One region of the Arthrobacter sp. CAN_A1 genome, then DNA from elsewhere that is predicted to be linked to it. Evidence: riboswitches for the same ligand, from Rfam matches in the RefSeq annotation. Region 1 holds a riboswitch; each other region holds the start of a gene.
The links. A riboswitch is a leader RNA that binds a small molecule or an ion and turns the genes downstream of it on or off. The one in region 1 is predicted to bind cyclic di-AMP.
Positions count from the first base shown of each region.

Region 2: it holds a riboswitch for cyclic di-AMP, as region 1 does, so the genes downstream of both, IWX62_RS07090 (NlpC/P60 family protein) here and IWX62_RS10260 (hypothetical protein) in region 1, are expected to answer to the same signal.
Region 3: it holds a riboswitch for cyclic di-AMP, as region 1 does, so the genes downstream of both, IWX62_RS12930 (C40 family peptidase) here and IWX62_RS10260 (hypothetical protein) in region 1, are expected to answer to the same signal.
Region 4: it holds a riboswitch for cyclic di-AMP, as region 1 does, so the genes downstream of both, IWX62_RS16210 (M23 family metallopeptidase) here and IWX62_RS10260 (hypothetical protein) in region 1, are expected to answer to the same signal.

Region 1 covers NZ_JADOUR010000007.1:108,587-116,254, forward strand. The annotation lists gene IWX62_RS10255 (NlpC/P60 family protein) at 1-819, opposite strand, end outside; gene IWX62_RS10260 (hypothetical protein) at 849-1,676, opposite strand; cyclic di-AMP (ydaO/yuaA leader) riboswitch at 1,682-1,845, opposite strand; gene IWX62_RS10265 (M23 family metallopeptidase) at 1,970-2,773, opposite strand; cyclic di-AMP (ydaO/yuaA leader) riboswitch at 2,776-2,949, opposite strand; gene IWX62_RS10270 (metal-dependent transcriptional regulator) at 3,088-3,795, opposite strand; gene serC (phosphoserine transaminase) at 4,044-5,168, shown strand; gene IWX62_RS10280 (MFS transporter) at 5,185-6,462, opposite strand; gene IWX62_RS10285 (DUF3027 domain-containing protein) at 6,511-7,014, opposite strand; gene IWX62_RS10290 (cold-shock protein) at 7,023-7,406, opposite strand; gene IWX62_RS10295 (hypothetical protein) at 7,594-7,668, shown strand, end outside.
Region 2 covers NZ_JADOUR010000004.1:255,841-263,508, reverse strand. The annotation lists gene IWX62_RS07115 (YceD family protein) at 1-352, shown strand, start outside; gene rpmF (50S ribosomal protein L32) at 355-558, shown strand; gene rnc (ribonuclease III) at 622-1,413, shown strand; gene mutM (bifunctional DNA-formamidopyrimidine glycosylase/DNA-(apurinic or apyrimidinic site) lyase) at 1,422-2,417, shown strand; gene IWX62_RS07095 (hypothetical protein) at 2,734-3,342, opposite strand; cyclic di-AMP (ydaO/yuaA leader) riboswitch at 3,455-3,615, shown strand; gene IWX62_RS07090 (NlpC/P60 family protein) at 3,619-4,497, shown strand; gene IWX62_RS07085 (hypothetical protein) at 4,580-5,677, opposite strand; gene IWX62_RS07080 (DinB family protein) at 5,856-6,410, shown strand; gene IWX62_RS07075 (NAD-dependent epimerase/dehydratase family protein) at 6,440-7,408, opposite strand; gene IWX62_RS07070 (alpha/beta fold hydrolase) at 7,405-7,668, opposite strand, start outside.
Region 3 covers NZ_JADOUR010000012.1:25,263-32,930, reverse strand. The annotation lists gene IWX62_RS12960 (MFS transporter) at 1-156, opposite strand, end outside; gene IWX62_RS12955 (heavy metal translocating P-type ATPase) at 556-2,529, shown strand; gene IWX62_RS12950 (hypothetical protein) at 2,629-3,132, shown strand; gene IWX62_RS12945 (DUF305 domain-containing protein) at 3,250-3,888, shown strand; gene IWX62_RS12940 (F510_1955 family glycosylhydrolase) at 3,969-4,868, shown strand; gene IWX62_RS12935 (metal-sensitive transcriptional regulator) at 4,937-5,344, opposite strand; cyclic di-AMP (ydaO/yuaA leader) riboswitch at 5,657-5,870, shown strand; gene IWX62_RS12930 (C40 family peptidase) at 5,874-6,731, shown strand; gene IWX62_RS12925 (TetR/AcrR family transcriptional regulator) at 6,860-7,420, opposite strand; gene IWX62_RS12920 (alpha/beta fold hydrolase) at 7,513-7,668, shown strand, end outside.
Region 4 covers NZ_JADOUR010000002.1:250,444-258,111, reverse strand. The annotation lists gene IWX62_RS04005 (glutathione S-transferase family protein) at 1-728, shown strand, start outside; gene IWX62_RS04000 (FecCD family ABC transporter permease) at 825-1,883, shown strand; gene IWX62_RS03995 (FecCD family ABC transporter permease) at 1,937-2,947, shown strand; gene IWX62_RS03990 (ABC transporter ATP-binding protein) at 2,949-3,836, shown strand; gene IWX62_RS03985 (siderophore-interacting protein) at 3,833-4,957, shown strand; cyclic di-AMP (ydaO/yuaA leader) riboswitch at 5,063-5,252, shown strand; gene IWX62_RS16210 (M23 family metallopeptidase) at 5,257-5,934, shown strand; gene IWX62_RS03975 (diacylglycerol/lipid kinase family protein) at 6,046-7,008, opposite strand; gene IWX62_RS03970 (SGNH/GDSL hydrolase family protein) at 7,119-7,668, shown strand, end outside.

The sequences.
Region 1 (7,668 bases):
GGTCTGGTTGCCGTTGAAACCACCGTGGACGGCCTGGCCGCCACCGATGTAGACGGCGATGTGTGCAACACCGGCGCCACCGTCGGCATAGTAGATGAGGTCGCCGGGGATGGCTTCGCCGGCTCCAACGGTGCGTCCCAGGGACAGGTAGCCTGCTGGCCAGCCGTGGAAGTTGATTCCGGCGGCGGCAAGGGCGTTGCTGACGAGGCGGGTGCAGTCCTGGGTGACCCCGAGCTGACCCTGCGCCGCGGCGGCAATGGTGGCTGCCACTCCCGAGGAAACTGCTGGTGCTTCCTTGGCTGCTGGCTTTTCGACTGGTGTTGCCTGGGCTGGTGCCGCCTGGGCGGGTGCTGCCTGGGCGGGTGCTGCCTGCTTAACCTCTGCAACAGGGGCGGCGGGTGCTGGCTCGGCGTCAACAACCTCTGCGGCCGGAGCCACTGCGGGAGCCTCCTCGAGTTCGACCACGGTCTCGGCCTGTGCCTCGACGACTGGTGCCTCGACGACGGCTGGGGCTGCAACAGCCTTGACCGGGGTGCGGTTGAAGGCGATCTCGGCGTCGGCCGGTGCCTCGACAACTGTTGGCGCTACCTGAACCTCCAAGGCCGAGGTGAGGGCGACGCGTTCGACCGACTCAAGCGAGAGGTCAGCGGCGTTCGCCGACACCCCGCCGGTCAGGACGAGGCCGGAGGCAGCGGCGATCACTGCTGCCTGGCGGCCTACACCGCCGGCGTTTTCAGTGACTGCCTTGGCCAGGGCCGAGAAGTTGGTGGCGTGGCGCTTGTCGGCGCGGTGACGTGCAATTGCTGCGCGAGTTGTCATTCTTGCGTTCTCCAAGGTTTAAGGGGGTCTTAGCTAACGCGGACGAAGCTTGCGCCGGGAAGGTCTGAAAGGGAGTGGAGGCCGGTGTTCATACCGTTCAGGCCACCGCTGATGACCTGGCCGTTGCCGACGTAGATTGCCACGTGGCCGCCGGTGATGACCAGGTCGCCTGCTGCCGGCGAACCGACAACCGAACCGAAGGCGAAGAAGCCGCTCGGGGCGATGTCTCCGACTGACTTACCGACCGATCGAAGTGCCTTCTCGACCATGGCGGTGCAATCCTGCGCAACACCAATCTGGGAGTAGGCGGATCCGACGAGCCCTGCTGCGATGTTGCCGGACGGTGCTGCCGGTGCTGGCTCCTCGGCGGCGGGCGCCGGAGTTGCTGCGACTGGAGCAGGTGCAGGTGCTGGAGCGGCGGGGGCCTCGACCGGCGCCTCGGCGGCCGGGGCAGCTTCCTGCACGACGGGTTCGACGACGGCGGCTGGTGCAACGGCTTCGGCTACTGGCTCAACGACGTCGGCCTGGACCTCAACGGCTGGTGCAGCTTCCACGACGGCGGGTGTTGCCGTGACGGCGGTGCGCTCGAAGGTGATCTCCGCGGTGGCGGCTGCGCTGACTGCATCTGCGGTCACCGATACCGAGTTCAGGGGGGTGGAGAGGGCAACGCGCTCGGCCTCGCCGATCCCGTGTGCCGGCAATCCGGCAGTCAGGACAAGCCCTGAGGCTGCGACGATGACGGCGGCCTGGCGGCCTACCGATCCGGCGTTCGAGGAGACAGCGGTGGAGATCGCCGTCAGGGGGCTGGTGTGCGTGCGGGCGGCCCTGTGGCGGCCCAGAGAAGAGCTAGTTGACACGTTTGATTGCCTCTCCCAATTGCCTGCGAGGTGAGCTGTCGGATTCGGATGGGAGTCACCCGGCCGCAACTTTCCTGTTGGAAACATGCGACTTAACCCCAAGGATTTCTTGCGAAATCCACTAATTGGTTCCCCCGCCTCTGCCATGCGAATTGTGCGAACGGACCCCGGGCAGTGGCAGAGCTAGGCGATCTGCTCGGGAGTGCCAAACCTATAAGAATTTGGCACGGGATCGACGGTACAGCAGATCGGCCACAATGTCACATTCCGGTCACGGAACGGTGTGGCCTTGGTTACAGCCAGCCCATGGGGTCGACGGTCTGGCCGTCAACCATCACTTCGAAGTGGAGGTGGCACCCGGTCGAGGCGCCGGTGCTGCCGCTCTGTGCGACTGCCTCGCCGCGGTCAACCTTTTGCCCCTCCTTGACGCTGCTGAGCGAGAGGTGGTTGTAGGTGGATTCAAGTCCGTTGCCGTGGTCGATCACCACACGGTTTCCTCCGCCGTAGGGGTGCCAGCCGGCGAAGGTGACGGTGCCGGCCGCTGCGGACAACACTTCGGTGCCGCAGGAGCTACTGAAGTCCTGTCCGGAGTGGAGTTCCCCACCCATCCCGGTAATCGGACTGACCCGGTAACCGAAGGGTGAGGTCATGATGAGATCGTCCAGCGGCGCGGACAACGATCCCCTGGCTGCGGCAGGCACGGCCGCGGACCCTGCGGCGGTCATGATCTCGGTGAGTTTGGCGTCGGCGTCGAACGTGCTCTGCAGTGCGGTGCGGCTGAAATCAACCAGTGCGGCGTCGGGAACCGTGATATCCCGCGGTGCAACTGTCGTTTCGGCGGCAGCAACGGCCTCACCGGTGGCGGCAGCCGTCTCCCCGGCCGGAATGGACGCGGCAGTGGTGGGCAGCGCGATGGTGAGGACCAGCCCTGACGCGGCGGCGGCAATGGCCACCTTCTGGCTCATCCCGGTCAGCGAAAGGTCGCTTCGGACCCGGGTGGCCCGACGTCGTCGCTCGAGCCGCTGGGCGTCTCTCGGGCGCGCTATTGGTACTGGGGCACCGGCACGGCGGCGTCCCGAAGCATGGTGCTTCGACAAAGGGTCCCTTTCGTATATGCCTGCGAAGTTAGCTGTCGGATTCGAGTCGGGAAAGAACTCGGTCCTGATCTGGTCCACTGACGCGGCACCGGATCCGGACTTCACCCCAAGGCGGCGAAACAGCCGTCATCGATGGGTCCTCCGCCCCTGTCACGGGTTCTCAGCATCCTGATCCGCTGACAGGGTTAGGCGTGCGGATCAGGTAACGCTGATGTATCAACGCCAGTTTTCCATTATCCGGGACCAGAAGCAAAAGAGATACGTTCGTTATCTTTTCCTGTGGATAACTTGCGGCAACAGTGCGCTGTTCTGCCCTAAACTACCGTCGGGCTGACCGAAACAAACACGTGTGCAGCAACCTCAGGCGGCAGTTCAAGAGCGCCTTCGATCCCCTCGACCCGGACCGACACGTAATCGCCGACCGTCTGCACGCTGATGACCGTTCCCGGTCGCAATCCGCCCTCATCAAGCTGTGACAGCAACTCAGGATCCACCTGAATAGGTTCGGCCAACCGGACCAGGGTGATGACCGATCCGGGCGGGTTGGTCCCGATCACTGACAGGAGGCTCAACACACCGGCGGTGAAGTTTTCGGTCGGCGGTCCGCCCAGCGCCTCAAGCCCGGGGATGGGGTTGCCGTAGGGAGATTCGGTGGGTTTTCCGAGCAGCTCGTAGAGGCGCTGTTCAACCCGTTCACTCATCACATGCTCCCAGCGGCAAGCCTCCTCATGGACGTACGCCCAGTCGAGGCCGATCACGTCGGAAAGCAAACGTTCAGCGAGACGGTGTTTACGCATGACACCGATGGCACGACGGCGGCCGAGGTCAGTAAATTCCAGGTGGCGGTCGCCCGAGACCACCACCAGCCCGTCGCGTTCCATCCGGCCGATGGTCTGCGACACGGTAGGGCCTGAGTGACGGAGCCGTTCGGCGATCCGGGCGCGGAGGGCAACAATGTTTTCCTCCTCCAGTTCCAGGATGGTCCGCAGGTACATCTCAGTGGTATCGATGAGGTCCGTCATGCGGTTCAGCTCCTAGGCACTGGTGCGGGTTGGATCAGCGGGCAGCTTGCGCGGTGGGAACGCGGCACGTAACGCCAGCGCCGAACGGGAGTTCTACGCCTCCCAAGGTTAACCCATTTCCTGCCGGCCAAGGCAATCAGCCGCCGCCGTCCACGCCTCCCGATGCGGTTCACAAATGTCGCCGGAGACCGCCAGTGCGGCAGAATGAAACCCGTCGCGAGTTGCACGCTTACCCCTTTGGAGGAACCATGAGTATTTCCCCGGACCACACAATCCCCGCTGGGCTCCTCCCCGCCGACGGGCGTTTCGGTGCCGGCCCCTCGAAGGTCCGTGACGGTCAACTGGAAGCACTCGCCCAGGCCGGGCGCACCCTGCTGGGCACCTCCCACCGGCAGGCGCCGGTGCGCAATCTTGTCGGGTCGATCCGGGACGGCCTGACCCAACTGTTCAGCGCACCGGACGGCTACGAAGTGATTCTGGGAGTCGGCGGGTCAACCGCTTTCTGGGATGTGGCGTCCTTTGGTCTGGTGGAGAACAAGGCCCAGCACCTGTCCTTCGGGGAATTTGGGTCCAAGTTCGCGTCGGCCACCAACCGGGCCCCGTTCCTCGACGCTTCGTCGGTGATCACCTCGGTGCCGGGGACCCGGCCCACCCCTCAGGCTGAGGCGGGAGTCGACGTCTACGCCTGGCCGCAGAACGAGACGTCCACCGGTGTTGCCGCCCCGGTTCACCGGGTGGATGGCGCCGCACCGGATGCGTTGGTCCTCATTGACGCGACCTCGGCCGCCGGCGGGCTGGACGTTGATGTCAGCGCTTCCGACGTCTACTACTTCGCCCCGCAGAAGAACTTCGCGTCCGACGGCGGCCTGTGGCTGGGCATGTTCTCCCCCGCAGCACTGGAACGCGCTGAACGCATCGCTGCCAGCGACCGGTGGATCCCCGACTTCCTGAGCCTCAAGACGGCCATCGACAATTCCCTCCTGAACCAGACCTACAACACACCGTCGCTGGCCACCCTGGTCACGCTGAACGCCCAGATCGAATGGCTGAACACCAGCGGCGGTCTGCGGTTCGCCGCCGCCCGGACCGCCGAGTCAGCGGGCCGGGTATACCGGTGGGCCGAGGCGTCCGGCGTCGCAACCCCCTTCGTGACCCGTGCCGAGGACCGCTCGAATGTCATCACGACGATCGACTTCGACGATTCTGTTGATGCGGCGCTGCTGGCGAAGGTGCTGCGCGCCAACGGGATTGTCGACGTCGAGCCGTACCGGAAGCTGGGCCGCAACCAGTTGCGCATCGCCACGTTCGTCTCGATCGAACCTGACGACGTGTCGGCCCTGCTGGCGTGCATCGATCACGTCATCGGCGGCTGACCACACCCGGTGAGCGTCACGGATCGGTGGCGGGGTCCCCGAAGTCGGTTTCAATGCGCAGCCGGCGTCGGGGTGCCCGGTCGTAGCGAAGACGGAGGTGGTGGGCCCGCCAGGCCCAGATCATCCCGGCCAGCGCCGCGATGAGTCCCGCCGCGGCAGCGACGGCGAGGCTCCACCGCGGGCCGAAGGTGTTGGACACCAGACCGACGATCGGCGCACCCAGCGGAGTGCCACCGAGGAAGATGGCGAAGTACAGGGCCATCACCCGACCACGCATCACCTGCTCGGTGGTGGTCTGGACGTAGGCGTTGGCGCTGGTCATCAGGGTGAGCGCGAACAGGCCCACGGGAACCAGGGCGAGACCAAACAGCCAGACGGTGGGTGCCAGTGCCGCCGCGGCACAGGCGACGCCGAATGCCGCCGCCGCTCCGTAGATGAACCGCAGCCTGGGCTTGCTGCGCCGGGCGGAGAGCAGCGCCCCGGCCACTGACCCCACGGCCATCACCGAGGACAGAACCCCAAACACGCCGGCGCCACTGTTGAATTCGGTGCGGGCCATGGCCGCGATGTAGACCGCGAAGTTGAGCCCGAACGTACCCACGATGAAGATGGCAAGCATCACCATCATCAGGTCCGGCCGGTTGCGGACGTATCTGAAGCCCTCACGGATCCGGCCTTTGCCCGGCGGCGACTTTTCCAGGACCCGCAGCTCCGACCGTCTGATGGTCACCAGGACAAAGATCATGGCGCCGAAGGTCAGGGCGTTGATCATGAAGACCCAGCCCGGGCCAACCGCGACGGTCAGCAGTCCCGCCACCGCGGGGCCAACCATCCGTGCCCCATTAAAGGAGGCGCTGTTCAGTGCGACGGCGTTGGGCAGGTAGTCATCGCGGACCAGTTCGGATACGAAAGTCTGGCGGGCTGGAGCGTCAACCGCCGAAACAAACCCGAGGGCGAGCGCGAACGCGTAGACGTGCCACAGTTCAGCGACCCCGAGGACCACCAGCAGGCCCAGCCCGACGCCAAGCGCCGCCATGGACAGTTGGGTGATAATGAGCAGCTTGCGCCGGTCCACCGAATCGGCGATGAGACCGGCCCACGGGGCAACGAGCAGCTGCGGCCCGAGCTGCAGCGCCATCACAATGCCCATGGCCGCTGCATCCTGATCGGTCAGGATGTCATACACCAGCCAGTCCTGGGCGGTGCGCTGCATCCAGGTGCCAATGTTGGAGACCAGAGCTCCGAAGAACCAGACCCGGTAGTTATGGATATGGAGCGAGCGGAACATTCCCATTAAGTGAATGCCGCTCGTCGCGCTCCACGCCTACCGTGAGTCAACTGGTTATTCGCCTCCGGCAGCGTCGGGGGATATCGATTCGTCCTTGGCGGAATCCTCGGGACGGACCCGTTCCGCCCAGGGAACCCAGGGTGGTGACAGCAGCGAGGTTTCCGACGGCAGCAGGCCCACCTCAGAGATGGTGGGTTCCTTACCGCGGGGCACCCGGGCCAGGGTGGCAAACCAATGCCAGCCCCCGTAGCCGGGCAGATGGGCTTCGAACCGGTGGGTGACCACCCGTTCGGCGTCAGGATAGGCCCCCACATGGGCTCCGAGCTGTCCCGGCTCTGCCACCTCGCTGATCCCGTTCCGTGCAAACTCCACGGCGTCGGCCAACACGGCGTCGGGCTTGGAGGGCTTCCGCGGCGCGCGGCGCTTCACCGGAACGGCAGAGGTTTTTCCGCTGGCCCCGGAGTCCGGGGCGGCATCATCCGCTGGCTCGCCGGTCAGCGCAGCGTCGGCGGATGCCGGTTCAGGAGGGTGAGCGATAATTTCCAGGTCTGAGTCCACGGTGTGGCCTACGCGTCCAGGTCATCGGCAACCGCACGGAGAACGGCTGCCACCTTGCCGGCATGCGACTTGTCGGGGTACCTGCCACGACGCAGGCCGTTGGAGACGTCGTCGAGCAACCTGATCAGGTCTTCGGTAATGACCGCCATGTCGTCGGCGCTCTTGCGGGTCGACTTGGCTACTGACGGCGGGGCCTCAAGGATGCGGGCGGAGAGCGCCTGCTGTCCTTTGCGCCCGTCGGCGACGCCGAACTCGAGTTTGGTGCCAACCTTCACCTCGGTCACGCCGGCGGGTAGTGCCGAGGCATGAAGAAAGACTTCCTGGCCGTCGTCGGTAGCCAGGAAACCAAAGCCCTTTTCAGCGTCAAACCACTTGACCTTGCCAATAGGCACGTCGTTACCTCGTTCTGTCGGTGCTGCAACGGACGCCTGGTACCCGTGCCGATCCTTGGGAAAGGATCCGGTGCCCATGGTTCGTGCGGCGGGCCAGCGTCTCATCGGAGAAGTCTCTAACTCCTAAGAATATCCCCTGCCGGAGTGTGCTCGGTGAAGGGGGTGCACTGTGTACGCTGTTAGCGTTATGGCGAATACCTCCCCACACCCCCTCCCAGACCCTGGTTCCCGCACCCCGGGACGGAATCTCCCGCGGCTGGTG
Region 2 (7,668 bases), on a different contig from region 1:
TGATCCCATCAGGTACGGCAGCAGCATCGATGTGCAAGAGCTTTTCTACTACGACGACGTCGAGTTGTCCGAGGGAGATGAACTTGTTGAAGAGCACCGGGTTGATCGGGATTCAATTGATCTTGAGCCGGTGCTTCGGGACGCAGTGGTAACGTCGCTGCCGTTCCAGCCGGTATGCCGGGAAGACTGTGAGGGTCTGTGTTCTGAATGTGGAGCACGCCTCGCGGATGACCCCGATCATCAGCACGAAATTTTGGATCCCCGTTGGTCCGCCCTTACCGGGCTGACTGGCACTGCAGCGTCAAGCGACGCGGCAACAAGTACAGAGTCTGTCGAGAGAGAAGAGAGTTAGTCGTGGCTGTTCCTAAGCGGAAAATGTCCCGCTCGAATACCCGTGCACGTCGGTCCCAGTGGAAGGCAACTGCCCCCAAACTGGTGAAGACCGTGGAGAACGGCCGCGTTACCTACAGCCTGGCTCACCAGGCCAAGGTAGTAACCGACTCCGCCGGCACTGCACTGTTCCTTGAGTACAAGGGACGCAAAGTAGCCGACGTATAACGACCGCTGCGTGCCTCGGCAACGGGGTTCCCGCAGCGTTCTTATGCGAATGCGTAAGTAAACGTGGCTAATACTGAAGACCTTTTGAAGCGTCTCGGTGTCTCTATTGACGCCGGGACGCTTCGTCTTGCCCTGACGCACCGTTCGTTTGCCTACGAGCAGGGGGGCATCCCCACGAACGAGCGCCTTGAGTTCCTGGGCGATTCGGTGCTGGGGCTTGCTGTCACTGACGCGCTGTACCGCGACAACCCCGACCTGTCCGAGGGTGACCTCGCCAAGCGGCGGTCCGCCGTCGTCAGCACCCGTGCGCTGGCGGGAATAGCACGCGAGCTTGACCTGGGTCAGCATGTCCTGCTGGGTCAGGGGGAGAAGCTCACTGACGGCAAAAACAAGTCGTCAATCCTGGCCGACACCATGGAAGCCGTCATCGGCGCCACCTACCTCAGCAACGGCATCGAGGTCGCCCGCGCCATGGTGATGCGGCTGGTTGCACCACTTCTCGGCAGCGCCGCGGCAATGGGCGCCGGCACCGACTGGAAGACCAGCATCCAGGAGATCGCCGCCGCACGCCGGCTCGGCGTCATCGACTACAAGGTGACCGGCTCCGGACCCGACCACGCCCGCACCTTCGAGGCACTCCTCACCGTGGGTGGGCTGCCGTATGGCTCAGGATCCGGCCCGTCGAAGAAGGAAGCCGAGCAGGAAGCGGCCGCCGCGTCGTGGAAGATGCTGCGGGTCATTGCGGCGGAACCCAAGTCGTCCGCCTACTCGGTGACGGTCCCCGCCGCCGCTTCGTCGGCTGAGGAATTCTCCGAACCCGACCCGGCTACCACAGCTTCCACCGAGTCAGCCTAAGCTTCACCATGCCCGAACTTCCCGAGGTCGAGGTGGTGCGCCGCGGCCTGGCCCGCTGGGTGCTGGGGCGAACCATTGACGACGTCGACATCCTCGACTCCCGGTCCATCCGCCGTCACGGGCTCGGCGCGGAGGACTTCGCCGGCAACCTCGGGGGAGCCCGGGTGCTTGACGTGGTGCGGCGCGGGAAGTTCCTGTGGCTGCCGTTGGCCGCTCCGGATGAGGGCGGTTCCCCCGGGGTGGCCTCCGCTGATTGTGTAGTTCCAGTTGCTCTGATGGCGCACCTGGGGATGAGCGGGCAGTTGCTGGTCAAAGACGCGGGCTCGCCCGAGGAGAAGCACCTCCGGGTCAGGTTGACCCTGTCGGCTGCAGAGGATCCCTCCACCGGACCCTTGCCAGCGGAGCTGCGGTTTGTCGACCAAAGGATTTTTGGCGGCCTCTTTGTGACATCGATGGTGTCGACCGATGATGGCCAGCCGGGTGGGCTGGGCGAGAGCCCGCTGCCTCTGATTCCGGTTGAGGCGTCCCACATTGCCCGCGATCCGCTGGATCCGGCGTTCTCCTTTGACTCCTTCTTCGCGAAGCTGCGGCGGCGCAAGACGGGCATCAAGCGCGCATTGCTCGATCAGGGCCTGATCTCCGGGATCGGCAACATCTACGCCGATGAAGCGCTGTGGGCGGCCAGGGTCCATTACGCCCGACCGACCGACACCATGCGCCGCGCCGACGCGCTGCGGCTGGTGGACGCCAGTCGCGACGTGATGGCACGGGCGCTCGAAGCCGGCGGCACCAGCTTCGACTCGCTCTACGTGAACGTCAATGGAACCTCCGGCTACTTTGAGCGGTCCCTCAACGCCTACGGCAGGGAGGGTGAACCCTGCACCCGCTGTGCCGCGGACCCGTCCTTCCAGGGTTTTTCCCTGATCCGGCGGGAGATGTTTATGAACCGGTCGTCCTTCAGCTGCCCGCGGTGCCAGCCCAGACCCCGCAACGGCCGCTGGTAGACCTGCCCCTGGCCCACCCGGTACCTGCCCCTGACCTTTGGCCCTGCCCCTGCCCTTTGCCCACTGGATGGCCGGATTCGCTGGGCATGTCCGGAACTCTCCACCGAATCGGCCCCTACACTGGGCAAACTCCTCTGAGAATGGCTTGGGCGGCTCCCGCAGCGGGTCTACCGCCCGGGCTCACTTCTCCTCCACCAGAGAGAATTGCCCACTTAGCGCAAGTCACCCTGCTGCGCCCTCCACGGGTGGGTAACCATGGGGCATGGACACCGTGAAAACCCTTCAAAAGCTTGGCGGCGTGGCACGCCGTAAGGAACTAACCCGAGCCGGCCTGGGCAGCGTACACCTCGGGGCTGCCCTGGCCAAAGGTGAGGTGGTAAGCCCCATGCCGGGCGTCTTCGCGCTGCCCGACACCGCGGGGAGCCTCCTCATCGCAACCTGTGCCAAGGCGGAACTCGCATGCATCAGCGCCGCAGCGCACCGAAATCTCTGGATACTGCGTCAGCCCCATATGGTCCATGTGAGCGTCAATCACAGCCGGCCGCTGGGAGAACGATTCGTTGTCCATCGTGCCCAGTCGCCTCTGAGCATGATTGATATCTGCGTGCAATGCGTCAGCTGCCTGCCAGAGCTTGATGCGCTGTGCATTCTGGAGTCGGCTGTGGTGCGGGGGTTTGTAGCACCACGTGAGCTGCTGGCCGCCCTGGCCGGGAAACGTAATGCGCGGGAGCGGGGAGTGGCCCGGCTGATCGATCCCCACTCGCAGTCCATTATCGAGACGGCCGCCCGCTATCACCTCCGACGGGCAGGACTCAACCCCCAGACACAGGTGTACATCAAGGGTGTGGAACCGGACACCTTCCTGGAGCTTGTCCGCCGTGGTCTCCGACGTCCCCGATCCGATGTCAGCACCGAGGGAGGTCATTCAACAGCACACTGCCCCCGTAACCTAAATGTGACAAAACCCCAAACCGAAATGTACAGTAGACGGCACGCCGGGTTCCGTTCAACTCAGCGTCCTCCCGACAGATTGCCTAATTCTGCCGCTGCCGTGAGGTCCGTTCGCATACATCCGGCAGAAGCGGGGGAACCAGTAGTGGTCGTCGAGAGACGGCCTAGGGGTGAAGGCGTGATAGTGCGCCCGGGTGGCTCCCATCCGAATCCGACAGCTAACTTCGCAGGCACTGGGAGAGGCAACATCATGTCCAAGAACCGTTATATCGCGCGCCACCGTGCGACCCCGCCAAGCGCCATGCAGACCGTTTCGAAGGCAGTCAGCTCACACGCTGGCGCTATCGGCCGTCCAGCAGCAGTCGTCGTTGCAGCATCAGGTCTGATGTTGAGCGCCGGACTTCCCGCCAACGCTGCAGGCGAAATCAACGTCCAGGCCGCGCCTGCACCAGTCGCTCAGGCTGCCAGCGCCCCGGCACCCGGCACCTCCAGCCACACCGTTCAGGCGGGAGATACTCTCGGCAGCATCGCCGGCACCTACGGTGTCAGCGTCGAGGCACTCTTCGCCGCCAACGGCCTCGGCTGGGACTCGGTCATCTTCCCAGGTGACGTCATCTCACTGTCCGGTAACGCTGGCCAGGCTACCCAGGTAGCAGCACCAGCAGCACCTGCACCGGCGCCAGCGACTCAGGTAGCTGCACCAGCTGCCCCCGCCGAAACCAGCAACCTGGGCATCACCACCGCCTCCGAGGACATCCAGCCCATCGGCGCGGCGTCCACCGGCGGCCAGGTGTCCAGTGCAGGTATCGCGGGAACCGCGCAGTCGATGGTCGGCTCACCGTACGTCTTCGGTGGCACCAGCTCAACCGCTGGCTGGGACTGCTCGGGCTTCGTCCAGTGGGTCTACGCCCAGCACGGCATCGACCTGCCCCGCACCAGCCAGGCACAGATGGGCGCGCTGACCCCCACCAGCAACCCACAGCCCGGCGACCTCGTCGTCCAAAATGGTGGCGGACACATCGGTATCTACATCGGTGGCGGCCAGATGGTCAGCGCCCTGAACCCAAGCCAGGGCACCCTCGTCCACGCGGTCAGCGCCATGCCACTGGTGGGGTATTACACCCTCTAAGCCCCCAGCCCCGCCTCTGCGGACCGGGAATTAGCAGTGAAGGCACCACCGGAGAGATCCGGTGGTGCCTTCATGCTTTTGCTCAGTTGGAGAGACGTGCGGCGTCGTACCAGCGAAGAACCCGCAATGCCCGGAGGGTGTTCCACCGGCTCGATGTACCAACGGGTTCTTCGAATCGGAAGTGGACCGCCCCGGGGTGAGTGTTCTCCAGCAGCCAACGTCCATTTGTCCGACGCTTGGCGCGCACGTGATCGACTGCCTCGGTCAGCCTCGGATCGGCTGGCCCGCCGCGGAGAGCGAAATAGCTCGTCGCTTTGAGCAGGTCATAGTGCCAGCGCGGAGGGTACGAGAACTCAAGCCATCGGGGGTTCACCACCTCGCCTGTGCGCAACGACCGGAACAGACTGCGTCGAAGCAGATACTCCTCACCCGCGTGGCGGGCCCGGCCGACCTCGTCTGATCCACCGGTGCGACGCTCCCACCTCAGTAAAGCGTCGATCACGTCAAGAGTGCTGGCGAACGATCCCGGCGCCGCAGGCGACTCGGCCCAGCAGTTCCAGCCTCCGTCAGGCAGCTGGTCGGCCAGGAGCCGCTCAACCACCGGACCGACGTCGATGCCGAGATAGGTGCCGATCAGGACAGTGCCGGCATTGATGCAGCAGTCGACCTCCCCGGCGAAGAACGGCACCCCGTCATACTCCCACCGGCAGTTGCGGGCGACCAACTGTGCCGTCTCCCGCATCACCGCGCTGTCCGGCGGAACGCCCAGATGGCACAGGTCCAGCAGCACGGGGTAGGTGGCGGTCCATGGTTGCCTGGGCTGCTCACCTGGCGACCCGGTCTGGTCCGTGGCGGGTGACGGGAACGCCGGCGGCGGCTTGCTGGCGGCCAAGGCCCGCGCGGTACTCTCGGCGAACTCCGCGGTATGTGGAAAGCACGCCCCGTCCGCCCACTGTCCGTCAGGCGCCCGTAGCGCGAGCAGCCGAGCGCCCCACCCCTCATGTTCCACCCGCGCCCGCTCAACGACCACCTCATCCTGCGGGGCGTCGAGGAGGTGGCTGAACACCTGCCAACGGATCGCCGGATCGCCCTTCAGCAGCCACCGCACCACCGGGTCATCCTCGGCCATCGGTGGCGTCTGGGGAACATAGGGATCGTACTTCCTCAGCGAAGTTTCCACCGTCGCACTGTAATCGACGGCAATAGCGCAGTAAAGATACAGCAGTATAGGAGCGCGGGCACAGGATATTCATCCCAACGCCAGAATGGTCGCGGTCACACCACAAGCCAGTGTGGACGAAAGCCACGTCTGTGCCGTTGTGCTTCCCGGTCAGACGGCTCGCCGCTAGGGTGAGCCCATGACACAAACGGATGGCGACGGTGCAGGACCGTCGAACGGAGTGCGGCGGGGAATCACCGAGCCCGCCCATCAGGGCGACGAACTGACCACCACCCTCGGCTTCCTCCAACGCCAACGCGACCTGGTCGCCTGGAAGGTGGGAGGCGCTGACGACGCAGCCCTCCGCGCAGTCGCCACCCCCACCGGGCTCACTCTGCACGGACTGGTCCGCCATCTCGAAAACGTTGAACGGTCCTGGCTGAGGGACGTGTTCGCGGGGGAGCAGGGGCTCACCTTCGACTGGACGGACGAGGATCCCGACGGCGAATTCCACGTCACCCCCGACGTTCCCATGAAACGGCTCCTCCAGGACTATGCGGCCGAAGCGGGCCGCTGCGATGCCGTCATCCAGGCAGCGTCTTCGCTGGACGCGGTATCGTCCCGCGGCGCTTACACCCTCCGATGGATACTGCAGCACCTGATCGAAGAGACCGCGCGCCACCTGGGTCATATCGACGTGCTGCGGGAACAGGCCGATGGTGCGGTGGGCGAAGAGCCGACGGCCGGGAACTAGAAGGCCAGAGGCCTCACGGGAGGAGTGAGCTAGCCCAGATAATGCCGGGCGAGCCGCGCCAGACCCTCATCGATCGACACAGCCGGTGTCCACGCCAGCAGTTCCCTGGTCCGGCGCTGGTCAAACCAGTGAGCAGTGGACAGTTGCTCGGCAAGGAACCGCGTCATCGGCGGCTCACTGTCGATGCCGCCCCGCTGCCAGACCAGCTCAACCAGTGATCCGGCCACCCGCGCCACCCGGCTCGGCACTGCCCAGCGTGGCGGCTGCACCCCACCGGCCCGGCAAATCCCGTCAATCAGCTCGCCGATCGGCCGCGGCTCACCGTTGGTGACCACCACAGCCTGCCCAGCCACCCGGTCCATACCGTGCACCGCCGCGACCAGTGCCGCTGCCGCGTTGTCCACATAGGTGGTATCAACCAGGGCTGTCCCGCCATCCAGGAACGGCAGGCGCCCGGACCGGGCGCGTTCGATCACCCGCTCCACCAACTGGGTATCCCCAGGGCCCCACACGATGTGCGGCCGGACGGCTGCCACCCTAAAGTCTGCGCTGTTGGCGTCCAGCGCCAGCAACTCGGCCCGCGCCTTGGTCTGGGCGTAATGACCCCGTACAAGGTCCGGTGTGGCGGTCGTGGCGCCCTGCCCCACCAGTGACTCACCCACATGCGCCACCGACGGCGACGACACAAAGACGAAGTCCCTGACCCCAGCGGCACGCGCAGCAGAGAGCAGCACCCGGGTGCCCTCCACATTGATGGCCTCGAAGTCAGCTGCAGCACCGGCAAAGGACACCTTCGCCGCAAGGTGGACCACCACGTCCCTGTCCCGTACAGCCCGTTGGACCGCTGCCGGATCGGTGACCGATCCGAGACAGTCCTCGACGCCGGCCAGACCGGACGGCCGACGCTGGAATGTCCGCACCTCATGCCCCTGGGACCGGAAACGGTCCGCCGTCACCCGGCCCAGCATTCCGCTGGCGCCGGTCACGAGAACCTTCACAGCGCGCCTATTTTCCCGCCGGCGAGCACTCCGGCCGCCCACGCCGCCACCCGGGTCCGGTCGATCTTCGCGTTGTGCCGGATATCGGTGGGCAGCGACGGAACCACCAACACCGCGGAAATCTCCATCCCGGCGGACCGGGCAGCGTTCCGCGCAGCAGTGGCCAGGGCAGCAGGGGCCAGCCCGGGTTTGTTGACCTGTGGCAGGGTCTCGACGACGGCGACCACCACTTGGGTGCCGGTAGGGCCGACGCCGACCAC
Region 3 (7,668 bases), on a different contig from region 1:
CGTGAGGGCAGTGCCGAGAACTGCGCCAGCCTTCCCTCCAGCCAAATCGAAGGCTAGTAGCCCCAACGCCACCGTCAGAAGCCCGGTCCCCAGCAAGGCAACAACCTGGGCCGTGAACAACTTCCGGTATGCAGTGACCCGAAGTACCTCAAGCATCGTGAACCTTCCTTCGAACCTCATCAGCTCCATGTATAGCATACGTACACACGTAAGCACTTATGCATAAGGCCGCTGACACCGGATGAGCTGGTGCCATAGATTAGTATTGACACATACCCCTAGGGGGTATATCTTGAGGTTACCGAATCGGGAAGTCCGAGCCCACCAAACGGCCGCTTACTCCTTGAAGGTCCCCTTGAACGGCTGCAGCCGGCGGCGACCCCGGTGGCTGCGCCCACTGATTCCCGAATGGCCATTTCTCGTATTTTGGAGACCAAAATGTGCGGCACATCTTCCGATTCCACTTTTGCCGCTGCCGGGCAGGTAGCGTCCCGGCCGGTCGATGCGGACCATGAGGTGCATTCCCACGGAGAACATGCGGGGCACTCCACCGCAATGTTCAAGAACAAGTTCTGGTTGAGCCTGATCCTGGCCGTGCCGGTGGTCCTCTTCAGTCATATGTTCGCCATGATCGTCGGCTACACGCCACCGGATTTCCCGGGTGCGATGTGGATCCCACCAGTCCTGGGCACCTTTATTTTCCTCTACGGCGGTGCCCCGTTCCTCAAAGGTGCGGTGGCTGAACTGAAAACGCGGCAGCCCGGGATGATGTTGCTGATTGCTATGGCCATCAGCGTCGCGTTTATCGCATCCTGGGTGACCACCCTCGGGATAGGGGATTTCAACCTGGACTTCTGGTGGGAACTGGCCCTCCTGGTGGTCATCATGCTCCTGGGACACTGGATGGAAATGCGCGCCCTCGGATCCGCTGCAGGTGCATTGGATGCCTTGGCCGCGCTCCTGCCCGATGAGGCAGATAAAGTCACGGACGCGGGAATCGAAACCGTCCCGGTGAGTTCGCTGACCATCGGCGACGTCGTCCTGGTCAGGTCGGGCGCTCGGGTGCCCGCGGATGGGCAGATTGTTGACGGGGCGGCCGAGTTCGATGAGGCGATGATCACTGGCGAATCCCGCACCGTCCAACGCACGGTCGGTGATGTGGTGGTCGCGGGAACTGTGGCAACCGATAACGCGGTGCGGGTGAGGGTAACCGCGGTCGGGTCCGATACCACTCTGGCCGGGATTCAGCGCCTGGTCGCTGAGGCGCAGGCCTCGTCGTCGAAGGCTCAGGCCCTCGCTGACAGGGCCGCTGCGCTGTTGTTCTACTTTGCGCTGGTCGCCGGCATTCTTACTTTCATCGCGTGGATCCTGCTGGGCAGCCCCGATGACGCGGTCATCCGGACCGTGACGGTCCTGGTCATTGCCTGCCCGCACGCCCTCGGGCTGGCCATCCCGCTCGTGATCGCCATTTCGACGGAACGTGCGGCGAAGTCCGGTGTGTTGATCAAGAACAGGATGGCGTTGGAGCGCATGCGCACTGTCGACGTCGTCCTGTTCGACAAAACAGGGACCCTCACCGAAGGTCGGCACGCAGTCACCGCCACCGTCACCTCCGGAGCAATGAGCGATGCGGAAATGTTGGCGCTGGCCGCGGCGGCCGAGTCCGACAGCGAACATCCGGTGGCACGGGCCATCGTCAAGGCGGCTATGGACATGTCAGCGGCGAAGGCGTTCGGTTACCGCGGCAGCAGCTTTTCGTCGATGACGGGGCGTGGTGTCCGGGCGGCGGTCAGCGGGTCCGAGATCACCGTGGGTGGCCCGAATATGCTCAAGGAACTTCTACTGGAGACACCTTCGGACCTGATCGCTACCGTCCAGGACTGGGTCGGACGGGGCGCCTCCGTGCTGCATGTGGTCCGCGACGGCGTCGTCATTGGTGCAGTGCGACTTGAAGACCGGGTGAGGGATGAATCGCGGGCGGCGGTGAAAGCGCTCCAGGCCCGGGGTGTCAAGGTCGCCATGATTACCGGGGACGCACGCCAGGTGGCGGAGGCGGTCGGAGCTGAACTCGGTATCGATGAAGTCTTCGCTGACGTGTTGCCCCAGGATAAGGACTCCAAGGTCGCCGATCTGCAGTCCCGTGGCCTGAAAGTGGCGATGGTTGGCGACGGCGTGAACGACGCCCCCGCGCTGGCCCGAGCCGAGGTGGGAATCGCTATTGGTGCCGGTACCGACGTCGCAATGGAATCCGCTGGGGTGGTGCTGGCGGGCAATGATCCACGATCAGTTTTGGCGATGATCGACTTGTCCCGGGCCAGCTACCGGAAGATGATTCAAAACCTGGTGTGGGCCACTGGATACAACCTGATCGCTGTGCCTTTGGCCGCCGGCGTGCTGGCGTTCGCCGGTTTTGTCCTCTCGCCCGCGGCTGGTGCGGTACTGATGAGTGTCTCGACCATTGTGGTCGCGTTGAACGCTCAGCTACTGCGCAGGATCGATCTCAGCCCCGAACGCTTCACCACTGTGTAGCGGGGTGGGATGACTCCGGGCGCGTTCCTCCGGATTGGAGGACGAAGCCATGAATTCACTAGACTGGAGACAGCCGACGGACAGGAAAGGGTAAGGGCAGTGGCAGGCACGATCAGGCGAAAGGCAGTGCTGGATCTGTCGCGATCAGCCCTCACCTTTCTGTGGTTTACCGCCGTAATTATCGGCATCCTCGCGATGCACGTATGGATGGGCGGTCACGGCCCGTCAACGCACGGTGTTTCAGCGCAGGGTGCCTTAGCCCACGGCGCAGTGCTCTCAACCAATTCCATGACGTCGCACACCGAATCTGCCACGTCCACCAACGGTTCGCACCACGTCCAGGCAAACGATGCCCCCGCCGCCTCCTCTGAGGGGAGTGCCGGGGAACTGGTTCAAGGATGCGCTGGGTCCTGCGGCAATGACGGTGCGGTCCTCGGAATGTGTCTCCTCGCGGTCATCGTCGTCGCCGTGCTGGCGTTCCTGGTACGTTCCGGCCGGTTCGTTCCCGGGTCAGTACTCCTGCGCGGTCCGCCGCTGATCCGTCTACGACCCCTATCGATCCCTGCTCCTTCTCTGATCCAACTCTGTATCAGCCGGACGTAAAACACCGGCACCTGCCATCTTCGTGTGCTGCTCACATGATCGCGCACTCAGGCATGCAAGCCCAGTACGGGCCCCACAGACTATTCATCAGATGAATTCACAAAGGATCAGATCACCATGAAGCGTTACCTTTCCTTCTCAGTATTGAGCGTCGCAGCCGTCATCACCCTCGCGGGGTGCGGAAGCGACAACGATCCGGCTACCCCGGCGGCCGAGCCAACGGCGTCCACCCAGGAAACAACCACCCCGACAGAATCGGGGGCTGAGGTGTCCACCGAGCACAACAACGCCGATGCCATGTTCGCTCAGATGATGATTCCCCACCACCAACAGGCAGTGGAAATGAGCGAGATGATGCTCGTTAAGGGCAACATCAGTGCCGAGATTACCGACCTCGCCACCAGGATCAAAGATGCGCAGGGTCCCGAGATTGAAACAATGACCAACTGGTTGGAGGCCTGGGACCGGCCGGTCATGCCTGAAGGTGGCATGGAGGGCCACGACATGGGGTCCATGGGTGGCATGGACGGGATGATGGACGAGGATCAGATGGTTGACCTCGAATCAGCCGAGGGCGACGACGCGGCCAGACTGTTCCTCGAATCCATGACCGAACACCACGAAGGGGCAGTGGACATGGCTCAGGAAGAAATCGACAACGGCGAGAACCCTGAAGCGATCGCCCTCGCCGAGACGATTGTGGAAACCCAGCAGGCCGAAATCCTGGAGATGGACGAGTTGCTCGCCGAGCTCTAATCTGCCACCGATTTTAAGTGGGGAGGGCCAATCTGTGGCGCTCCCCACTCGCTCCTATTTTGACTTCAAGGACTATTGACATGCCTCGTATTCACCGCTCTTTACCCCGCCCACGACGGGCTGCCCCGGCGGTGGTCATGACCGCAGCGATCCTCGTCGTTACCGCTTGCTCACCACAACCCCCGCAGGGAGCCAACAGCGCCAGTACCGCGGCCCCGTCAGTCAGCGCGGAGGGTTATCCAACCGGTCACGTCCATGGCATGAGCGTGGATCCCAGCACAAACCGTGTCCTCCTCGCCACCCACGATGGCTTGTTCGACGTCTCAGAATCGCCCGCAAGTCAGATCGGCCCGACCATCGACCTGATGGGGTTCACCGCGGCAGGGAACGGTGACCTTTACGCCTCCGGTCATCCCGGTCCGGGAACCGACCTGCCCGACCCGGTGGGGCTGATCCGGTCCACCGACCAAGGCCAGACCTGGCAGCCGCTGTCCCGACAAGGAGAGTCCGACTTCCACGCCCTCGCCGCCACCGGCGCTGGGATAGTCGGTTTCGACGGCCAGCTCCAGACCAGTGCTGAGGGGGCGTCGTGGGAACCCGTTGATGAACAGATTCCCGTGTTCAACCTGGGCGCAACGGCCCGCGACAGTGTTGTACTGGCGACCACCGAGGAAGGCCTGCAGCGTTCCACCGACGACGGCGAAACGTGGGCTTCCGTGCCCGGAGCACCCCTGCTGATGCTCACGGCCCTTTCACAAGGAGCAACAGCCGGGATCACACCCGAGGGACAGATTCACACCAGTGATGACGCGGGGTTAACCTGGACCGAACAAGGAACAGTCCCCGGCCAGGTAGCGGCAATCGCAACCCACCTGCTAAAGGATTCCACCCAGCGCATCTGGGTCGCGACCGAAAACGGTGTCCAGGTCTCCAACGACAACGGGCAAACCTTCACGGACATCAGATCGAGCCACCAGTAAACGCGGGGTTAGGATGGCCGATCGAAATCCGGAAGCCCTGGGATCACCGCATGATACCGGGAGAGGGGCTAGCGCAGCAGCCTGCTGATTGCCTGTGTTGCTTCCTTAACCTTCGCGTCAACGGCTTTGGAGGACCCGCTGGTTTCGGCCTCCTTTGCTGCGGAGACGACACAGTGTTGCAAATGATTTTCCAGCAGGCCCAGACTCACGGCGTGCATGGCACTATTGACCGCCGCGACCTGGGTGAGAATATCGATGCAGTACTGATCCTCATCGACCATCCGCGCTATCCCGCGGACCTGTCCTTCGATGCGCTTCAGGCGCCGTAGATAGGCCGCCTTGTCTGGGGAGTAACCGTGTACTCCGCCAGCGGGAACCGGCTGGGCCGTTGCCCGGGACTCCGCCGTGGAACCTTCAGTGGAGGCTGCTTTCGGTGTGTCAATGGTCGTGCTCCGAGGTCCTGCTCCGGCGTTCACGGTCTATCCTTTCAATACCAACCGACCTGCTCGGGTAGTGCCCGGACAGGATCGATGGTGGGTCCCCAACGGCGCACTCCGCGCAGCCTTCTAAGTATTATCGATGTTTCGAACAGTCGCGAACGCGTGGACGTCGGAATCGGTTCCCTCCTCCGCCAGCGCTCCGCTATTCCTGGGAGCACCCTGAAAGGTTGCTGAATTCCGTTACCGTAATGTGACTTAAATACCAGGGTGGGGTATTCTCATTTGAGTGATCCTGGCATCCGCCGAGGTCATATTCCCGCGCAGAATGCCGAGTCCTGCCACTGCACCGGGAGCCGTTCGCACAATCCAGATGGCAGGGACGGGGGAACCACGTTTCCACCGGGCCACCGCACGCGGTGACCCTCGGGGTTAAGTCGATCCGACTATCCAGAGCAGAACCTGCAGCATCGTTAGCGATCGCAGGACAGCACAGATAGCGGTCGGCCGGGTGACTCCCATCCGAACCCGACAGCTCACCCCGCAGGCATGGGAGAGGCAAAACACCATGTCACGTACGTCCATTCCTGCACGCCACCGCGCCGCAACCACCCACTCCGTCGCCCTCACCGGCCTGGCCTACTCCGCGAAGACCAATGCCGTCGCACTGGGCAAGCCAGCCATCATCGCAGCCGCAACCGGCAGCCTCGTCTTCTCCGTCGGAGCCGCCGCCCACGCGGGAACCTACACTCAGGACACCGCACCCGCGCAGACGACAACCGTTTCGGCGCCGACTGCAGGTGTTCACACTGTCGTTGCCGGTGACACTCTGGGTGCGATCGCCTCACTGCACGGCATCAACCTCGATACCCTGTTGGCCCAGAACGGCCTCTCCTACGCCTCAGTGATCTACCCCGGACAGCAGATCCAGCTCACCGGCGGTCCAAGCGCAGCCGTCAGCCCCGCTACCGTTCCGGCCGCACCCGCGACACAGGCCTTTGCCGCGGCACCGGCCCCTGCGTCACCGGCGCCCGCCGCCGCGCCGGCCATGATGTCCCTGGCCTCGGGTTCCATTACTCCCATCGCGCCGGAAACCCCGTCAGTTCCCGCGAGCGGCGTCGGCTCAGCACTGGTCGCCTCGGCATACGGGCAGCTCGGCTCCATCCAGGACTGCACCATTCTCGTCGAGCGGGCGCTGCGCTCCATCGGCCTGAACGTCGGAGACCTCGGCCCCCTGCAGTTCGACCAGTACGGAACCCGGGTCTCGACCCCGGCCCCCGGTGACCTCGTCGTCCGCCCCGGCCACATCGCCATCTACGTCGGGAACGGAAACGTCATCAGCAGCGGCATGAACGGTTCAAACCTCACCATCGAGCACCCGCTGTCCGACCTCGCCGGTTCCTACTTCGTGCGAGTCAACGGCTAATACCCGACCTTGCGGAAATGCTCCGCAAGCCGATCAAAAGTGGCAGGTGTCCTGAGCGGAGGGCACCTGCCACTTTTGGTTCGCGGAGTCGGGTCAGACCGTCGCGGATCCTGCCGTTCGCCACGCCCTTACATCGAGTCGATCGAGGCGATAAGTATCTCGGCTGCTCGGCGGGCTTGCCGTGCGGGTTCGGTGGTTCCGCTGATCGCGGCAGTGGTTTGTGCGCCTTCGGCCAGGATGGCCAGCTGGGCGGCAAGTTCGGTTGTTCCTCCGGCGTCGGCGACGAGGCGGCCGAGGTATTCCTGGAACGAGTGTTTGTGGAGCCGCGCTACCTCGGCGACTGCGGGCGAAACGGCCCCGAGCTCGCCGAAGGCGTTGATGAAGCCGCAGCCCCGAAATGAGTCGCTGGCAAACCAGTCGGCGAGGTAGTCGTAAACAGCCAGAAGTCGGTCTTCGGGGGAGGCGGCACGGTCAACGGCTGTTGTGACGCCGTCGGTCCAGAGCTGATGCCGGTATTGCAGTACCGCGAGGACTATCGCTTCTTTTGACGGGAACAACCGGTAGAGCCGTTTCAGCGACACCCCGGATGCCTCTCGCAAAGCGTCCATTCCTACCGCCTGGATGCCGCGTGCGTAGTACAGCGCGTCAGCGGCCTCGATCACGCTGTCGCGTACTTTTCCCTCGTCCATTGTTCAAGTGTACTTGCGGGAGAACCATCGTTCCCGTACAGTCGGTGAAACGTAGAGAACGCTCGTTCTCACACTATTGGAGGGACACTCACATGCCGTTCATCACTGTCGGAAACGAGAATTCGGCGCCAGTGCAGGCGTATTTCGAGGACCACGGAACCGGTCAGCCAGTGGTGCTGATCCACGGGTACCCGCTTGATGGGTCGTCCTGGGAGAAACAGAGCGCAGCCCTGCTTGATGCGGGCTAC
Region 4 (7,668 bases), on a different contig from region 1:
ACCTGGACCCCGACGGACGCGACCCAGTGCTCGGAATCGAACGGCTCCAGGAGGCGTTCTTCAAGCGGGACCCCGAATACCCTCGTGGCATTACTGTGCCGGCGATGGTCGATGTGCCGTCCGGCGCCGTGGTCACCAACAATTTCCCGCAGATCACCCTGGATTTCTCTACCGAGTGGAAAGATTTCCACCGTGAGGGCGCCCCCGATCTGTACCCGGAAGCACTCCGCGCCGAAATCGACGAGGTCAGCAAACGGGTGTTCACCGAGGTGAACAACGGTGTCTACCGGTGCGGATTCGCCGGCTCACAGGAGGCCTACAACGACGCCTACGACCGGCTGTTCACTGCCCTTGACTGGCTGGAAGAGCGCCTGCGGCATCAGCGGTTCCTGGTGGGGGACACGATCACCGAGGCCGACGTCAGGCTGTTCACCACCCTGGTGCGCTTCGACGCCGTCTACCACGGGCACTTCAAGTGCAACCGGAACAAGCTCACCGAAATGCCAGCCCTGTGGGGCTACGCCCGGGACCTGTTCCAGACCCCCGGCTTCGGGGACACCGTGGACTTCGACCAGATCAAGGACCACTACTACATCGTGCACGAGGACATTAACCCCACCGGGATTGTGCCCAAGGGGCCGGACCTGGCGAACTGGCACACCGAACATGGCCGTGAAGGCCTGGGCGGCAAGCCCTTCGGCAAGGGAACCCCTCCCGCAGCAGCCTAGCCACGCAGTCAATTAGGGAACAGAACCGTTTCCTAATGAAGGTAACCATAGGCTAGCCTTACTTCTGACCGAGAGTTGACGGGAAGGAGGCGTGCCATGGCAGTGCAGACTGCACCAGCCCCTCCGGAGAGCACGCCGACACCGGCCCGGCCGCAACCCCGCGGTCAGCGCCGGGTCCTTAAATTCGGTGCGGCACTAGTGGTTCTCGCGCTGATCTGCGCGGCATCGCTGGCCTTTGGTTCCCGGCCCATCAGCTTCGACGTGCTGGTCGCCGCGCTGACCGATTTCGACCCGACGAACGGCGATCACGCTGTGGTCCACTCCCGGATTCCCCGCACGGTGACCGGCCTCATGGTCGGTGCCGCGCTGGGCCTCGCGGGCGCCGCCATGCAGGGGGTGGCCCGCAACCCCCTGGCCGATCCGGGCATCCTCGGCGTCAACGCCGGCGCGGCGCTGGCCATCGTCACCGGCATCTACGTCTTCGGGGTGGCCGACGTGACCGGGTACATCTGGTTTGCCTTCGCCGGCGCCGCCCTGGCCGCCGTCGTGGTCTACGCCATCGCGAGCCTGGGCCGGGACGGCGCCACCCCCATCAAACTGGCCCTCGCCGGAGCCGCGCTGTCCGCAGGACTCGGCAGCCTGATGAATGCCGTCCTGGTCTCCAGCCAGGAAACCCTCGACCGGTTCAGGTTCTGGCAGGTGGGAACCGTCTCCGGCCGGGGCTGGGACGTCCTCCTGCCGGTCCTGCCGTTCCTCATCGTCGGGATCCTGCTGACCCTCGCCACCGGCAAAGCCCTCAACAGCCTGTCCCTGGGCGACGACATCGCCAAAGGCCTCGGCCAGAACGTGGCGGTCGCCCGCGGTATTGCGGCGCTCGGCGTCGTCATCCTCTGTGGCGCCGCTACCGCCGCCGCCGGGCCGATCGCCTTCGTCGGCCTGGTGATCCCCCACATGGTGCGGGTGCTCACCGGCCCGGATTACCGCTGGATCCTGCCGTTCTCCGTGGTGCTTGCGCCGGTCCTGCTGATCGGCGCGGACATCATCGGCCGGCTGATCCTCCCACCGGGCGAGGTGCAGGTAGGTATTATGACCGCCGTCATCGGCGCTCCGGTGTTCATCTGGCTGGTCCGACGGCGGAAGCTGGCCCAGCTGTGACCCTCCACACCGCGCCGCCCGTGGACACCGCAGGCCCGACGTCGTACGCCACCATCAGTGGCGCCCGGCACCGCCAGGCGGCGCAGCGCCGCCGGGTGATCATCATCCTCGGGGGACTCACCGCCGCCCTGTTCTCCGTCACAGTCCTCCTCGGCACCTACACCGTGACCATTCCCGACTTCTTCAGGATCCTCGGCGGCGCCGACATTCCTGGCGCCACCTTCATCGTGATGGAAAACAAGCTGCCCCGCGCGGTGATCGGCGTCCTCATCGGCGTGGCCTTCGGTTTGGCGGGCACCATCTTCCAGACCATGCTGCGCAACCCGCTCGCCAGCCCGGACATCATCGGGATCACGTACGGCGCCAGTGCCTCGGCGGTGGCGGCGATCGTGCTCTTCGGTGCAGCCGGTGTCACAGTCTCCCTCTCCGCCCTGGTCGGGGCGCTCGCCGTCGCGGCGGCCATCTACCTGCTGTCCCGGCGCGGATCAGTGGCCGGGTACCGGCTGATCCTGGTGGGAATCGGCTTCGCCGCCGTCATGCACGCCCTGGTCAGCTTCCTCCTGACCCGGACCGACATCCGCACGGCGTCCGATGCGCTCGTCTGGCTGAACGGCTCACTGAACTCCAGCAACTGGGACCGCGCCACCATCCTGCTCCTCGCCATGGCGGTGCTGGTCCCCATCGCGGCGGTCCTGTCGCGGGGGCTGCGCGGCCTGGAACTGGGTGACGACACCGCGGCGAGCCTCGGCATCCGGGTGGAGCCGTCCCGGCTGGCCCTGATCACCGTCGGAGTTGCCCTCGCCGCCGTCGCCACCGCAGCGGCCGGGCCCGTGGCCTTCGTCGCGTTCCTCGCCGGCCCGATCGCCCGGCGCCTCGTCAAGGGCGCAGTATCGCTGACCGCAGCCGGCCTGGTGGGCGCCGTGATCGTCCTCGGCGCCGATTTTGTTGCCGCCAACATGATTCCCGGTGTGTCGCTGCCGGTCGGCGTGGTGACGGGCGTCCTCGGCGCACCGTTCCTGCTCTGGCTGCTCGTGACCGCCAACCGCACAGGCCAGGGAGGCTGATATGGCGCTGACCGCCAGCGAGCTGACACTCGCGTACGACGACCGCACAGTAGTCCAGAACCTCACCGTCGAACTGCCGGCCGGCAAGGTCACCGTCATCGTCGGCGCCAACGCGTGCGGCAAATCCACCCTGCTGCGCGGCCTGGCCCGGCTGCTCAAGCCTACGGCCGGCGTCGTCAGCCTGGACGGCAAGGACATCCACTCGCTGTCCACCCGCGCGGTTGCCCGCACCCTCGGATTGCTCCCGCAGACCCCGGTCGCCCCGGACGGCATCACCGTCGCCGATTTGGTGGGGCGCGGCCGTTACCCACACCAGGGCTGGTTCAGGCAGTGGACTGACGACGACGACGCCGCCGTCGCGGCGGCCCTCGAAGCGACCGACACCCTCGAACTCGCCGATCGTTTTGTTGACGAGCTGTCCGGCGGGCAACGGCAACGCGTCTGGATTGCTATGGCCCTGGCACAGCAGACCGACATTCTCCTGCTGGATGAGCCCACCACCTTCCTCGACGTCACCCACCAGGTGGAAGTGCTTGACCTGATCACCGACCTGAACCGGCGAGACGGCATCACCGTTGCCATCGTCCTCCACGATCTCAACCTCGCCGCGCGCTACGCCGACCACCTGATCGCCATGAAGGACGGCCGCATCGCCGCCGAGGGCAACCCGTCCGACGTCGTGACCGAGGAGACAGTCACCTCGGTATTCGGCCTGGAGTGCCGCGTTATCCCGGACCCCGTCTCCGGCACCCCCATGGTGGTGCCGGTGGGCCGCCACCATTCCGACGCCGGGCCCACCACGGCCCCATCCGACTCGACCACCGGGCAGGGGTATCTGCCTAACCCGCAGGACACGCTGCCTGCGCACCACCTGGAGGCAGCATCATGACCGAAGTCAGCAACCGTACCGCCCGCCAGGCCCAGCGCGCCGAAGCGGCAGTCTCGGCAGTGACAGCGTTCGACGTCGTCGTGACCCGGGTGCAGCGCCTGAGCGACAACTTCCAGCGCATCACCTTTGGTGGGGCCTGCCTGAAGGATTTCGGCGTCCAGGGCCCCAGCCTCGATCTGCGCATCAAGGTGATGATCCCGGCCAGCCGGGACGACGACGCCCCCCGCCTGAACCTGCGGGCGCTGCTCGAGGCGCCCACCGGGGGGCCTGGCTGGTACCAGCAGTGGCTGGCACTGGACCCGGCCGTCCGGGGGTCGATGCGCACCTATACGGTGAGGGAAGCCCGGTGCGGCGATGATCAACCCGAGATCGACGTCGACTTCGTCATGCACTTCGACGCCGAAGGCAACGGGGGCCCGGCGTCGCTCTGGGCCGCCGCAGCGACGCCGGGCGACCGGATCTGGCTGATCGGCCCGAACGTCCACGCCGCCACCTGCACCACCGCCGGTTCCTACGGGGGGATCGAATGGCGCCCGGGGCTGGCCCAGCACATTCTGCTGGCTGGTGACGAGACAGCGGTGCCCGCCATCAGCGCCATCCTTGAGTCGCTGCCGACCGATGTCGGCGGGCACGCGTTCCTTGAGGTGCCGGACCCGGCCGACTTTCAGGACGTTCTCACCGGGTCGTCGGTCCGGATCACCTGGCTGGCCCGGGGGCAGCGCCCCCACGGGGAACTCCTGGACGCGGCGGTTCGTGACGCGGTCCGTGTGCCCGGGTGGGTGTCGCTGGCAGTGCCCTTCGCCGTCGGGGTGGATCCCACCTCGCGGGCCGGGCTGACGCTCGCCGCCGCCGCTGCCGTGGCGGCCGGCCCGGAGCCCGAAGAGGTGAACATCGACGAGACGATCCTGTGGGAAACCCCCCAGCGGTTGAACGCCTCGACGCTCACCAGCTCGCTCAACCCCGACCGACCGTCCGGCGCGCTCCCGTTCTACGCGTGGATCGCCGGCGAAGCTGCAGTGGTTCGAGGGCTGCGGCGATACCTGGTGCGCGACGTCGGCATCGACCGTAAGCAGGTTGCTTTCATGGGGTACTGGCGCAGGGGACGATCGGAGCTGAGCTAGTCGCCACGCCGTGAGTTGTGTAACGGAATTGTAACTTTTCCGTTAGGTGGCCTATCCTTGTAGGGAGCCATCTGCATCATTGTGGCTCCCGGCCTGCACGCCTAACCCTGTCAGCAGCCGGCCCCCAATTCACCGTGGCAGGGGTGGAGGACCCATCTTTTGGCAGTTTTCCTGCCTTCGGGGTGCAGCCCTTCGCACATCGCTTTCCCGCTCTCGTGCCGGAAAGCAGCAGTGGGCCGAGTCAACTCTTGCTCGAATCCGACAGCTAACTTCACCGGCGTTGCAGAGAGGCTCTTGTTTTGCCCAAGCCGGTCACTTCCGGGCGCCGCCGCGCGCCCGTTCAGCCCACGCCCATCCGCCGATCAGCCCTGCTCGCCACGGGTGCACTTGCCGCAGCGGCGGGCCTTACCCTGACGGCCTTCTTCCCGTCGGCCGAGATGTCACCGTCGCCCGTCGCCCATGAGCCGGCGGGCCCGACGGCGCCCGTCACCGCCGACGCCGATGCCACGATCGACTTCGGTAAGGAATCACCGCTCGCCATGGCCTCCACCCCGGCGGCCAAAACCACTGTGCTGTCCAGCGATGCCGCAACCTTCGCCGCCCCGATCAAGGGCGCGCCAATCGCCTCATCGTTTGGCTACCGGGTGAACCCGATGGGCGGGTTCGGTGACGAACTGCACACCGGGACCGACTACGCCGGCGCCTGCGGCACCCCGGTTCTGGCCTCCCGCGCCGGCACCGTGGTGGAGTCCGGGTGGCATGCCTACGGCGGCGGCCAGCGGATCGTGGTGGACCACGGTGGCGGACTCGAAACCTCGTACAACCACCTCAGCGTGCTTGGCGTGACCGTCGGGCAAAAGGTGAACAAGGCCCAGGGCCTGGGCGCCGTCGGCAGCACCGGCAATTCAACCGGCTGCCACCTCCATTTTGAACTCCTGGTTGACGGGGAAAAGATCGACCCCCAAACCAGGCTCTAACTCACGGAAAACTCAGGAATCCCGCCGTCGTTCCCGGTGTTCACGCCCCGTGGAGGGGATTGTCCAGACAATCCCCTCCACGGGGCCCGTCCGGTGGGAAACCGGAGCGGCTCAGGGCTCCGGGTTGGTGACGACTGCCGGATCCTTCTTGCCGTACGGCATCCGCAACCGCAAAGAGTTGGCATCCACCTTCAGCGACATGTGTGTGCCCTTGCCCAACGGGTCGCCGTCAAGCTGGATTTCCTGCGGCTCGTCGAGCTGAATCTCGGCTTCCCTGCACTGGAAGTACTCCAGCGACGGGTCCTTGCCCTTCCCGCGGGCAAACAGTTTCCCGACCACACCGAACCAGCCCAGCCGGCCGGTCGGTGCCACGGTCATGATGTCCAGCAGCCCGTCGTCGATCTTCGCGCCCGGGAAAATCTCGAGACCACCCATGATCTTGCCGCAGTTTCCGCCCATCACGCTGCGCAACCGGCGCTCAATGACCTCGCCGCCATCCAGGGTGATGCGCGTGCGGGTGGGCTTGCCGCTCAGGTTCCTGATGCCGGCATCGACGTAGGCGAGCCAGCCCACCTTGTCCTTCAGGTCGTCGCGGGTATCCGCCATGATTGACGCGTCAAAGCCCAGTCCCGCCATCACCAGGAACACGTGGGAGTCCTGGGCGCGGTCCACGGTGACGTGCACAACGTCGACGTTGCGTTCGGTGCCGAACAGGGCGGCCTTGGCGGCCTCCTGCGGATTGTCGACGGCGATATCCAGGTTGCGGGCCAGCAGGTTGCCGGTGCCCAAGGGGATCAGGCCCAGCGCCACACCGGTGCCATTGACCACCTCTGCCACGCAGCGGACCGTCCCGTCACCGCCCGCGGCGATCACCACGTCCACTCCGGCGTGAACGGCTTCCTGCGCCTGGCCGCGGCCCGGATCATCCACTGACGTCTCCAGGTAGAGCACCTCGTCCCATCCCTCGGCAGCGCAGAGCTCCGAAACGATCGCGCGAATGTCAGCGCCGGTATTCTTGACCGGGTTGATGATCAACGCGGCGCGCTTGGTCCGGGTGTCGGAGGGCTGGGTCATGGTGTCCTTCTCGATGGTTGACGGGGAGCGTGCGGGTGCATCGGCAAAAAGTTATCAGCAGGCTTGCCAACGTCAGCTTATCCCGCAGCAAGAACGGGTAGCCTCGTCTAGTGGAATTCTCTCAGCGATATGTGGCTCTTGGCGATTCGTTTACTGAAGGCGTCGGCGACTGGCATCAGGCCAGCCCCAACGGTGTGCGGGGGTGGGCGGACCGGGTGGCCGAGCAGCTGATCCTCGCCGACAGCTCCTGGGGCTACGCGAATCTCGCCGTTCGTGGGAAAAAGGTACGCCAGGTCCTTGACGAACAGGTTGACAGGGCGCTGGCCCTGCAGCCCACGTTGATCACCATCTACGCGGGCGGCAACGACATTCTGCGGCCGCGCATCGACATTGACGCGATGATGGCCGCCTATGACGACGGCGTGGCCCGGCTGGCGAGCTCGGGTGCCGCCGTCGTGCTGTTCACCGGGTTTGATTCGGTGGGGTCGGCCGTGTTTGGCAAAACCCGCGGCCGGACCGCCATCTACAACGAGCTGGTCCGCGAGATTGCCGACCGGCACCACGCCGATGTGGTGGATTACTGGCGGTTCAGGGAGTTCCAGAACTGGGGTTATTGGGACACCGACCGGATGCACATGTCGTCAGCCGGTCACACCCTGA